DNA from 2 places in the Comamonas sediminis genome. Region 2 is predicted to be linked to the other one. Evidence: riboswitches for the same ligand, from Rfam matches in the RefSeq annotation. Region 2 holds a riboswitch; the other holds the start of a gene.
What was found. A riboswitch is a leader RNA that binds a small molecule or an ion and turns the genes downstream of it on or off. The one in region 2 is predicted to bind manganese.

Region 1: linked by a shared signal. The riboswitch ahead of mntP (manganese efflux pump MntP) and the one ahead of AB7A72_RS13185 (TMEM165/GDT1 family protein) in region 2 are both predicted to bind manganese.

Annotation. Positions count from the first base shown of each region.
Region 1 is NZ_JBGBDC010000004.1:27,198-31,949, forward strand. It holds gene AB7A72_RS10225 (VWA domain-containing protein) at 1-609, shown strand, start outside; gene AB7A72_RS10230 (aspartate/glutamate racemase family protein) at 695-1,429, opposite strand; gene AB7A72_RS10235 (NCS1 family nucleobase:cation symporter-1) at 1,445-2,977, opposite strand; yybP-ykoY riboswitch at 3,396-3,561, shown strand; gene mntP (manganese efflux pump MntP) at 3,581-4,150, shown strand; gene AB7A72_RS10245 (DUF808 domain-containing protein) at 4,593-4,752, shown strand, end outside.
Region 2 is NZ_JBGBDC010000005.1:216,849-221,600, forward strand. It holds gene putA (trifunctional transcriptional regulator/proline dehydrogenase/L-glutamate gamma-semialdehyde dehydrogenase) at 1-2,691, shown strand, start outside; gene AB7A72_RS13185 (TMEM165/GDT1 family protein) at 2,801-3,373, opposite strand; yybP-ykoY riboswitch at 3,469-3,582, opposite strand; gene AB7A72_RS13190 (RNA recognition motif domain-containing protein) at 3,814-4,227, shown strand; gene AB7A72_RS13195 (RNA recognition motif domain-containing protein) at 4,483-4,752, shown strand, end outside.

The sequences.
Region 1 (4,752 bases), on a different contig from region 2:
CCCGAGTACAAGACCATCGTTCCCGAGACCTTGATCGGCTATGGCCGCAAGGCGCGCCGCCCGCAGCGCGAGGTGATTCTGTGCATCGACCAAAGCGGCTCCATGGCCAACTCGGTGGTCTATTCCAGCATCTTTGGTGCGGTGATGGCCAGCCTGCCTGCGGTCGCCACCAAGCTGGTGGTGTTTGACACGGCCGTCGTGGACCTGACCGAGAAGCTCGACGACCCGGTCGATGTGCTGTTTGGCGTGCAGCTGGGCGGCGGCACCGACATCAATGGCGCCGTGGGTTATTGCCAGAGCCTGATCAGCGAGCCGCGCAACACCATCCTGGTGCTGATCTCGGACCTGTACGAGGGGGGCGTGGAGTCAGGCCTGCTGCGCCGCGCCCATGAGCTGGTGGAGTCGGGCGTGCAGTTCATCACCTTGCTGGCGCTGAGCGACGAAGGTGCCCCCGCTTACGATGCCGCGCTGGCGGCCAAGCTGGCGGCCTTGGGCGTGCCTTCCTTTGCTTGCACGCCGGACGCCTTCCCGCAGCTGATGGCCGCTGCGATCCGCCGCGATGATGTGGCCGCCTGGGCGGCGACCCAGGGCTTCAAGACCAGCCAATAAAGGACAGCAGCGGCCAACAGCGGCCAGAAAAAAGCCCTGCGGAGCAGGGCGGTTGGAGTAAACAGGGAGGGGTGGTTGAAGACGTTCAGCGGCCCAGCGAATCGGGCAGCGGAAAGCCGGTAATCCGCTTGGCGCGCGGCGGTGCATAGGTGCGCACCTTGGAGGTCTTGAGGCCCAGGCGCACCAGCGATTCGGCAATCGTCACCGCTGCAGCCACGCCATCGACCACCGGCACGCCGGTGCGGCTGCGCACCTTGTCTTCGAGCTCGGCCATGCCGCCGCAGCCCAGGCAGATCACCTCGGCATGGTCTTCTTCAACAGCCTTGGCCGCCTGCTGCACGATGGCATCGACCGCGCGCTCGGGCTGGCTCTCCAGCTCCAGCACGGCCATGCCGCTGGCGCGCACCGAGGCGCAGCGCGCATCCAGACCGGCCAGCTTGAGCCGGTCTTCGATCAGTGGCACGGCCCGGTCCAGGGTGGTGACCACGGCGTATTTGTGGCCCAGGAACATGGCCGTCGATGCCGCTGCCTCGGTGATGTCCACCACCGGCACTTCCAGCAGCTCTTGCAGGCCTTCGCGGCCATGCTCGCCATAGCCGGCCTGGATGACGGCATCAAAGGGCTGGTCATAGCGCATGACCGCATCCATCACACCGACAGCGCAGAGGTAGCTCTCAAAATTGCCCTCCACCGACTCGGCGCCAAAACGCGGGGTGAGGGCGACGATCTCGGTGCCCGGTGCCGCTGCCCGGCGCGCCTGGGCGCCAATGGCCTCGGTCATGCTCTTGGTGGTGTTGACGTTCACGATCAGAATGCGCATGCAAAAAACTCCGTCTCAATGTTGGGCATGGTTCACGGCAATAGCCTCGCCGTCCTGGTCTTCGTAGTGCTGGCCCTTGGGGGTCAGCAGCCAGTAGAACAGGCCGCCGAGCCCGGCCGCAATGAACCAGGAGAAATGGGACACCGACTCCAGCGCCGGCAGAAAGGCGAACAGCAGCGCAATCAGCGCCGAGGGCACCAGGGCCTGGATGGCGCGGCGGTTGACGCCGTTGTGGTAATGGTAAGGGCCACAGTGGTCATCGCTGTACAGTGCAGGCACATGCACGCGCTCCTTGCGGATCAGCCAGTAGTCTGCCATCACGATGCCGAACAGCGGGCCCAGGAAGGAGCCCAGACCACCGAGGAAATACAGAATCACCAGCGGCGAATCGTAGAGGTTCCACGGCAGGATCACAAAGCCCAGGATGGCGCTGACCAGCGCCGCGCGGCGGAAGTTGAGCTGGCGCGGCAGCAGGTTGGCCAGGGCCAGCGCAGGGGCGACAAAGTTGGCCATCAGGTTCACGGCGATGGTCAGGATCAGCAGCGACAGGCTGGCCAGGATCAGCAGCGGCTTGTTGGGGATCTTCTCGACGATGTCGGTGGGGCTGAGGATCAGGGTGCCGTCGATGGCCAGTTGGCCGCCGGTCAGCACGACGACGATCAGGCCGAAGATCAGCATGTTGATGGGGATGCCCCAGAAGTTGCCCTTGACCACGGCGCTGCGCGAGGTGGCGCCCCGGGTGAAGTCACAGAAATTGAGCACAAAGGTGCCGTAGATGGCGACCCACAGCGAGGCCGCACCCATGATCTGCACCCACATTGCCCCACCGGTGCTGGGCTGGGGCGCCGTCCACTGGATCTTGCCGCCCGAGCTGTACAGCACCCAGCCGGCCAGCGCGATGAAGGTCACCAGAATCACCGGGCCGGCAAAGGCCTCGTACTTGCGGATGCTCTCCATGCCCCAGCAGGCAATCATCGTCTGCACCACCCACAGCAGGCTGAAGCTGATCCAGCCCAGCACCGGCAGGCCCAGCACCTGGTGTGCCAGCAGCGCCTGCAGGCTGGGGAAGAGGGTGATCAGCAGCACATCGAGCACCTTGGAGGCCAGGTAGGTCTGGATGCCGAACCAGGCAATCGCGACGCCGCCCCGGATCAGCGCCGGGATCTGCGCCCCCCGGGTGCCAAAGCTGATGCGGCTCATCACTGGAAAGGGCACGCCCGTCTTGGGGCCCATGAAGCCCGACAAGGTCAGCAGCACAAACAGCAGTGCGGCGCCCATCATCAGCGCCGTCAGAATCTGCCAGCCGCCCAGGCCCAGCGCAAACAGGCCGATGGCAAAGGCATAGTTGCCCAGGCTGTGCACATCATTGGCCCACAGCGTGAACAGGCTGTAAGCGCCCCAGGATCGGCTGTCTTTCCGGGTGGGTGCCAGGTCCTTGTTGTAGAGCGAGGGGCATACACCGGCGGGCAAATCGGTGGTGGCTGCGGGCCGCTGCTGGGCGGGGTTGAAGGCAAAGCCTGCGTTCTGGTCTGCTGCAAGATCGGTCATTGACATCCTTGGATCGGGCGCATCCAGGTGCGCCTTAGTAACGGCCTGGCGGCCTGATTTGTCTCGTCATGTGCGCGGGTCCATGCATGGCATGTGCAGCAGAGAAGCGGGGCCTCAATGGCTATGCTTTGTGTGCACATATGCATACATTAAGTGTATACAAAGCGTTCAAAAATGAACTAGGGCCAACCCTGAAAGGGCGCCGTTGCTGTTGCCTGGGAGACGCGTTTACCGGCGCTGCCAGAGGGCGCATCGGCGCATGCGAGTACATGAGGTTGCTCTTGTTTCGGCCTGTAGCTATCGGCCGTTTCGCTGCACCAACGCTTGGGCATCAGGCAGAAATGCGATCCATTTCTAAAGAGCCTGGCGCCTCTGGGGCCATGCGCCGCAACGCGCTGCGCAAGGTTTAGACTGCGGTCTCCCTTGGGGAGTAGCCTGCTTCCGCGCTGGAAGCGTCTGCGTCAACATACTCGGCATTTCACATGCTGTGGCGCAGACATCCGTTCTTCGGTTGGCGAGACCATCGGCATGCCAGCACGACCTCGGTCGGGCAGTGGTGGCATGCCGTTGTGCTCATGCCCGACTGTCCCAGAAGAACCTCCGATGAACGCTGCTTCCATTTCCCTGTTGGCGCTTGCCATGTCTACCGATGCCTTTGCCGCCGCAATTGGCAAAGGCTCTGCCCTTGTCAAGCCCCGTTGGTCCGAGGCACTGCGCACCGGCCTGATCTTTGGTGTCATTGAGGCCATCACCCCGCTGGTGGGCTGGGCGCTGGGCTACGCCGCTGCCGATTATGTGAAGGCCTGGGACCACTGGATTGCCTTTGTGATGCTGCTGGTGCTGGGTGGCCGCATGGTGCTGGGCGCTTTCAAAAGTGCCGATGAACCCGAGATGGGCCGCCCGGCGCGCCATGGCTTCTGGCTGCTGGTCGCCACCGGCTTTGCCACCAGCATTGATGCGATGGCGGTAGGCGTGGGCCTGGCTTTCCTGGATGTGAACATCACCGTGGTCGCGCTGAGCATCGGCTTTGCGACCTTTGCGATGGTGACCTTGGGGGTGATGGTGGGCCGTGTGCTGGGCCATATCACCGGCCGCTGGGCAGAGGCGGTGGGTGGCGTGGTGCTGATCGCGATTGGCTCGCTGATTCTGTACGAGCACCTGGTGGCGGTATAAAAGCAGGCCCTCTGCGGTTGCCACGGCAGAGAGCTTTGGTGTGCGGCCCTGTAGGAGGACGGCGCCAGACAAAACAAAGCCCCGCAGAGCGGGGCTAAAGTGAGAGAGATCAGTGAGCCTGCAATCGCTGCGGGTGCCGGGTTTTCAGTTCTGGCTCAACCGCTGGCAAGCTTCGCTGGTATCAGAAGCGGGCAGGAGCACGCTTACGGTCACGTTCGTCTTCAGGCCAAATAGCAAACACTTCAGTCATTTCAGTCCTTTCACCTTTCTGGTGTAGATGGGTGTACAACGGGCCGCGCGCTGAAGTGGTTGACAAGGCCTGCATAAAGTTTTGTGAACAACCTCCAACAAAACGTAGAAATCACCGTTTTACGGGGCTTGAGACGGCATTGCATTGTGAAATCGCTATGATTTGCCACCGAATTTGGATAGGGAGTGCGTAATGGCTGGTGCTGGTTTATTGATGTTGCTCGATGATATTGCGACCTTGCTTGACGATGTGGCGCTGATGACCAAGACGGCTGCGGGCAAGAGCACGGCCATCCTGGACGATGTGGCCACGCAGACCAAGGTGGCGGTGCAAAAGACGGCGGGGGTGCTGG
Region 2 (4,752 bases):
TGGGACAGCGAGATCAAGCGCGCCCAGATCGACGGTCTCGAAGGCTACCCGGTCTACACCCGCAAGGCCTATACCGATGTGTCCTACCTGGCCTGCGCGCGCCAGTTGCTGGCCGCGCCCGATGCGGTCTACCCCCAGTTCGCCACGCACAATGCCCACACCCTGGCCACCATCTACCACCTGGCCGACCCGGCCCGCTACCAGCCCGGCCAGTACGAGTTCCAGTGCCTGCACGGCATGGGCGAGCCGCTGTACGAGCAAGTCGTGGGCCGCAATGCCAGCGAGAACCTGGGCCGCCCCTGCCGCATCTATGCCCCCGTGGGCACGCATGAAACCCTGCTGGCCTACCTGGTGCGCCGCCTGCTCGAGAACGGCGCCAACACCAGCTTTGTGAACCGCATCGCCGACCAGGACATCCCCCTGGCCAAGCTGGTGGAAAACCCCGTGACCACCGCCCAGCAATGGGCGCAGAGCGAAGGCCAGCTGGGCCTGCCCAACCCGCACATTGCCCAGCCGCGCGCGCTGTATGGCGCAAGCCGCAGCAATTCGGCCGGGCTGGACCTGTCCAACGACAACCGCCTGCGCGCGCTGCAGCACGACCTGCAGGCCAGCGCACAGATGGCCTGGCATGCCCAGCCCCTCCTGGCAGACGGCGCCCCCGCCTCTACCCAACCGAGCGAGCCCGTGCTGAACCCGGCCGACCACAGCGACCAGGTCGGCACGGTCACGCAGGCATCGGCCGATCAGGTGGAGTTTGCGCTGGCCGCCGCCCAGGCCGCCGCCGCCCGCTGGCAGGCCACCCCGGCGGCCCAGCGCGCCGATTGCCTGGCCAAGGCCGGTGACCTGCTCGAAGCCCATATGCCCACCTTGATGGGCGTGCTGGTGCGCGAGGCGGGCAAGACCTGCTCCAACGCGATTGCCGAAGTGCGCGAGGCGGTGGACTTTCTGCGCTTCTACGCCGCCCAGGTGCGCAGCTGGGGCCAGGCGGATTACCAGGCCCTGGGCCCGGTGGTCTGCATCAGCCCCTGGAACTTCCCGCTGGCCATCTTCAGCGGCCAGATTGCTGCTGCGCTGGCCGCCGGCAACACGGTGCTGGCCAAACCGGCCGAGCAGACCCCGCTGATCGCCGCCGCTGCCGTGCAGGCGCTGTGGCAGGCGGGCGTGCCGCACGATGTGCTGCAGCTGCTGCCGGGCACCGGCGAGACCGTCGGCGCGCGCCTGGTGGGCGACAGCCGCGTGCAGGCCGTGATGTTCACCGGCTCGACCGAAGTGGCCCGCATTCTGCAAAAGACCCTGGCCCAGCGCCTCGATGCCCAAGGCCAGCCCGTGACCCTGGTGGCCGAGACCGGCGGCCAGAACGCGATGATCGTGGACTCCTCCGCGCTGGCCGAGCAGGTGGTGGTCGATGTGCTGTCCTCGGCCTTTGACTCGGCCGGCCAGCGCTGCTCGGCGCTGCGCGTGCTCTGCGTGCAGGAAGAGGCCGCCGACCGCCTGCTGCACATGCTGCGCGGCGCGATGCAGGAGCTCCAGGTCGGCAACCCCTGCCAGCTCAAGACCGATGTCGGCCCCGTCATCGATGCCGAAGCCAAGGGCGTCATCGACCAGCACATTGCCCGCATGCAGGCCGCCGGCCACCAGGTCTGGCAAAACGGCGGCGCCAGCGCGCAGGGCACCTTTGTGCCGCCGACGGTGATCGCCATCCGCCAGCTGTCCGAGCTCAAGCGCGAGGTCTTCGGCCCGGTGCTGCATGTGCTGCGCTACCGCCGCGAGCACCTGCCCCAGCTGCTGGCCGACATCAATGCCACCGGCTACGCCCTCACCCTGGGCCTGCACACCCGCATTGACGAGACCATCAGCCAGGTGGTCACTGCTGCGCATGCCGGCAATATCTATGTGAACCGCAACATCGTCGGCGCCGTCGTCGGTGTGCAGCCCTTTGGCGGCGAAGGCCTGTCAGGCACGGGACCCAAGGCCGGCGGCCCGCTGTACATGCTGCGCCTGCTCAGCCGCATGCCGGCCACGGCCACGGTCGATGCGCTGGCCCACCTGCCCCGCATGGCGGGCAATGAGGCGCCCGCGCCCGCCACTGGCCAGCGCGGCCATGCCCATGGCCTGGAGCAGGCCGATGCCGCCCCTGCCGCTGCGCTGGATGCGCTGCAAAGCTGGGCCAGCCAGCAAGGCCAGGGCGAGCTGGCAGCGCTGTGCCAGCGCTATGCCGCCCATACCGGCAATGGCTTTGCGGCCGAGCTGCCCGGCCCGACCGGTGAGCGCAATCTGTATGTGCTGAGCGGCCGCGAGCGCGTGGGCTGCGTGGCCAGCACCACAAGCCTGCTGCTGGCCCAGCTCGCCGCCGTACTGGCGGCTGGCTCCACCGCCGTGTGGCCCGCCAACAGCCAGTACGCCAGCCTGCTGGCACAGCTGCCCGCATCGGTGCGTGCCTCGGTGCAACTGTCGGCGCACAGCGCGCAGGCCTTCCTGCAGTCCGAAGCCTTCGATGCGCTGATCGCCGATGCCGCCAGCGGCTGGCTGCCCATCGGCAGCAGCCTGGCGGGCCGCCCCGGCGCCATTGTGCCGATCACCGCCCAGGCCGCCGATGGCAGCGTGCCACTGTTCCGCCTGCTGGCCGAGCATGCGATCAGCATCAACACCGCAGCAGCGGGCGGCAATGCGAGCCTGATGACCTTGGACTGAGGCTGAGGCTTGGGGCGCCGCCCCATCCAAAAAGGGCTGGAGATCGCAAGATCCCCAGCCCTTTTATTTAGTTAGTGCGTTGCCGGTGTTGCTAGCGCTGCCAGCGCTGTCAGTCCATCGTGGTGAACAGCGCAGCCACGCCCAGCACCAGGAAGATCACTGCGCAGACGCGGTGGATCCAGCGGATCGGCAGCTTCTTGGTGATCTTGTCGCCAAACCAGACCACCGGCGCATTGGCCAGCATCATGCCGATCGTGGTGCCGGCGACCACCCAGTAATAGGAAGCCGGATACTTGGCGGCCAGCCCCACGGTGGCCAGTTGGGTCTTGTCGCCCATCTCGGCCAGGAAGAACAGCAGCACCGTGGTGCCGAACACGCCCCAGCGGCCGCTGCTCTTGCCGGCTTCGTCCTCGTCGATCTTGTCGGGAATCAGCATCCAGCCGGCCATCAGGATGAAGGACACGCCCAGAATCCAGCGCAGCACATCGGGGCCGAGCATCGTGGTGATCCAGGCACCGACGGCACCGGCCAGTGCATGGTTGACCAGCGTCGAGACAAAGATGCCCAGCACAATGGGCCAGGGTTTGCGGTATTTGGCAGCGAGGACGAGCGAGAGCAGCTGTGTCTTGTCGCCCATTTCGGCAAGGGCAACGACAGCGGTTGAGAGGAGAAAGGCTTCCATGAGTGGGGATCGTTATTGCAGCCGGATATAGCAAGACAGCATTGACCGCATCGCGACTCCGGCATTGGATCGCAACGTGGTCAATGGTCTCGCCCAGCATCCTCATCACAAGGTGCCGTGTACGCCATAGGCCGCGAAGGCCCAAGTTTGTTGACGCACACTCCGCGGCGCATTGCACGCCCGGCAGGCTACTCCCCAAAGACCGGCGCATCATACGCCCAAAAGCGATGCTGCGCCGCAACACCCACTGCCGCCAGGGAAAATACCAAGCCCCGCTTGCGGGAACTGTCAACACAGCGTAAGGCGATTCACCCATAATGGTGAAGCTCAATGTGCCCCCGGGTACACTAGAGCGCGCGGTGATCCGTCTTGGAAGTTGTCACAGGTTTGTTGATTGCATCAGGCTCCATCGCTTTTTTTACTTTTTTCGGAGTCCTCAAATGGGCAACAAACTTTACGTGGGCAACCTGCCCTACTCTTTCCGTGACAGCGATCTGGAAAGCACTTTCAGCCAGTTCGGTACCGTCTCCAGCGCCAAGGTCATGATGGAACGTGACACCGGCCGCTCCAAGGGCTTCGGCTTTGTGGAAATGGGTTCGGACGCTGAAGCACAAGCTGCTATCGAAGGCGTGAACGGCCAAGGCTACGGCGGCCGTAACCTGGTTGTGAACGAAGCCCGTCCCATGGAAGCCCGTCCTCCACGCAGCGGTGGTTTCGGTGGTGGCAACCGTGGCGGCTTCGGCGGCGGTGACCGCGGTGGCTTCGGCGGCGGTGACCGTGGCGGCTTCGGCGGCGGCGATCGCGGTGGCTTCGGCGGCGGTGGCCGTGGTGGCTACGGTGGCGGCAGCTACTAAACACCTCACCTCCAAAACCTCTTAAGGGTTTTGACGGTTAGATGACGGGTTTTCCCGAAAAAAAGGCCTCTTTGAGGCCTTTTTTGCATCTGGTTGCAGCTTCCGCGCCACAACTGAGGGGCGGAACTATGCCATTGTCGGTTTTTATGCCAGAAAATAAAGGATGGAGTATTCCTCCATCGGGCTACTGCGATGAATGACCGGTGTTCTACAGGGCGCTATCGCATTATTTAAGAGTTATCAGGAGTCCCTCAAATGGGCAACAAGCTTTACGTCGGTAATTTGCCATACCAGGTTCGCGACAACGATCTGGAACAGGCCTTTGGTCAGTTTGGCAGCGTAACCAGCGCCAAGGTGATGATGGAACGCGACACGGGTCGCTCCAAGGGTTTCGGTTTTGTAGAAATGGGCAGCGATGACGAAGCCCAAGCAGCGGTCAACGGTCTGAACGGTCAGCCTCTGGGCGGCCGCAATCTGGTCGTGAACGAAGCGCGTCCGATGGAGCCCCGTCCTCCCCGCAGCGGC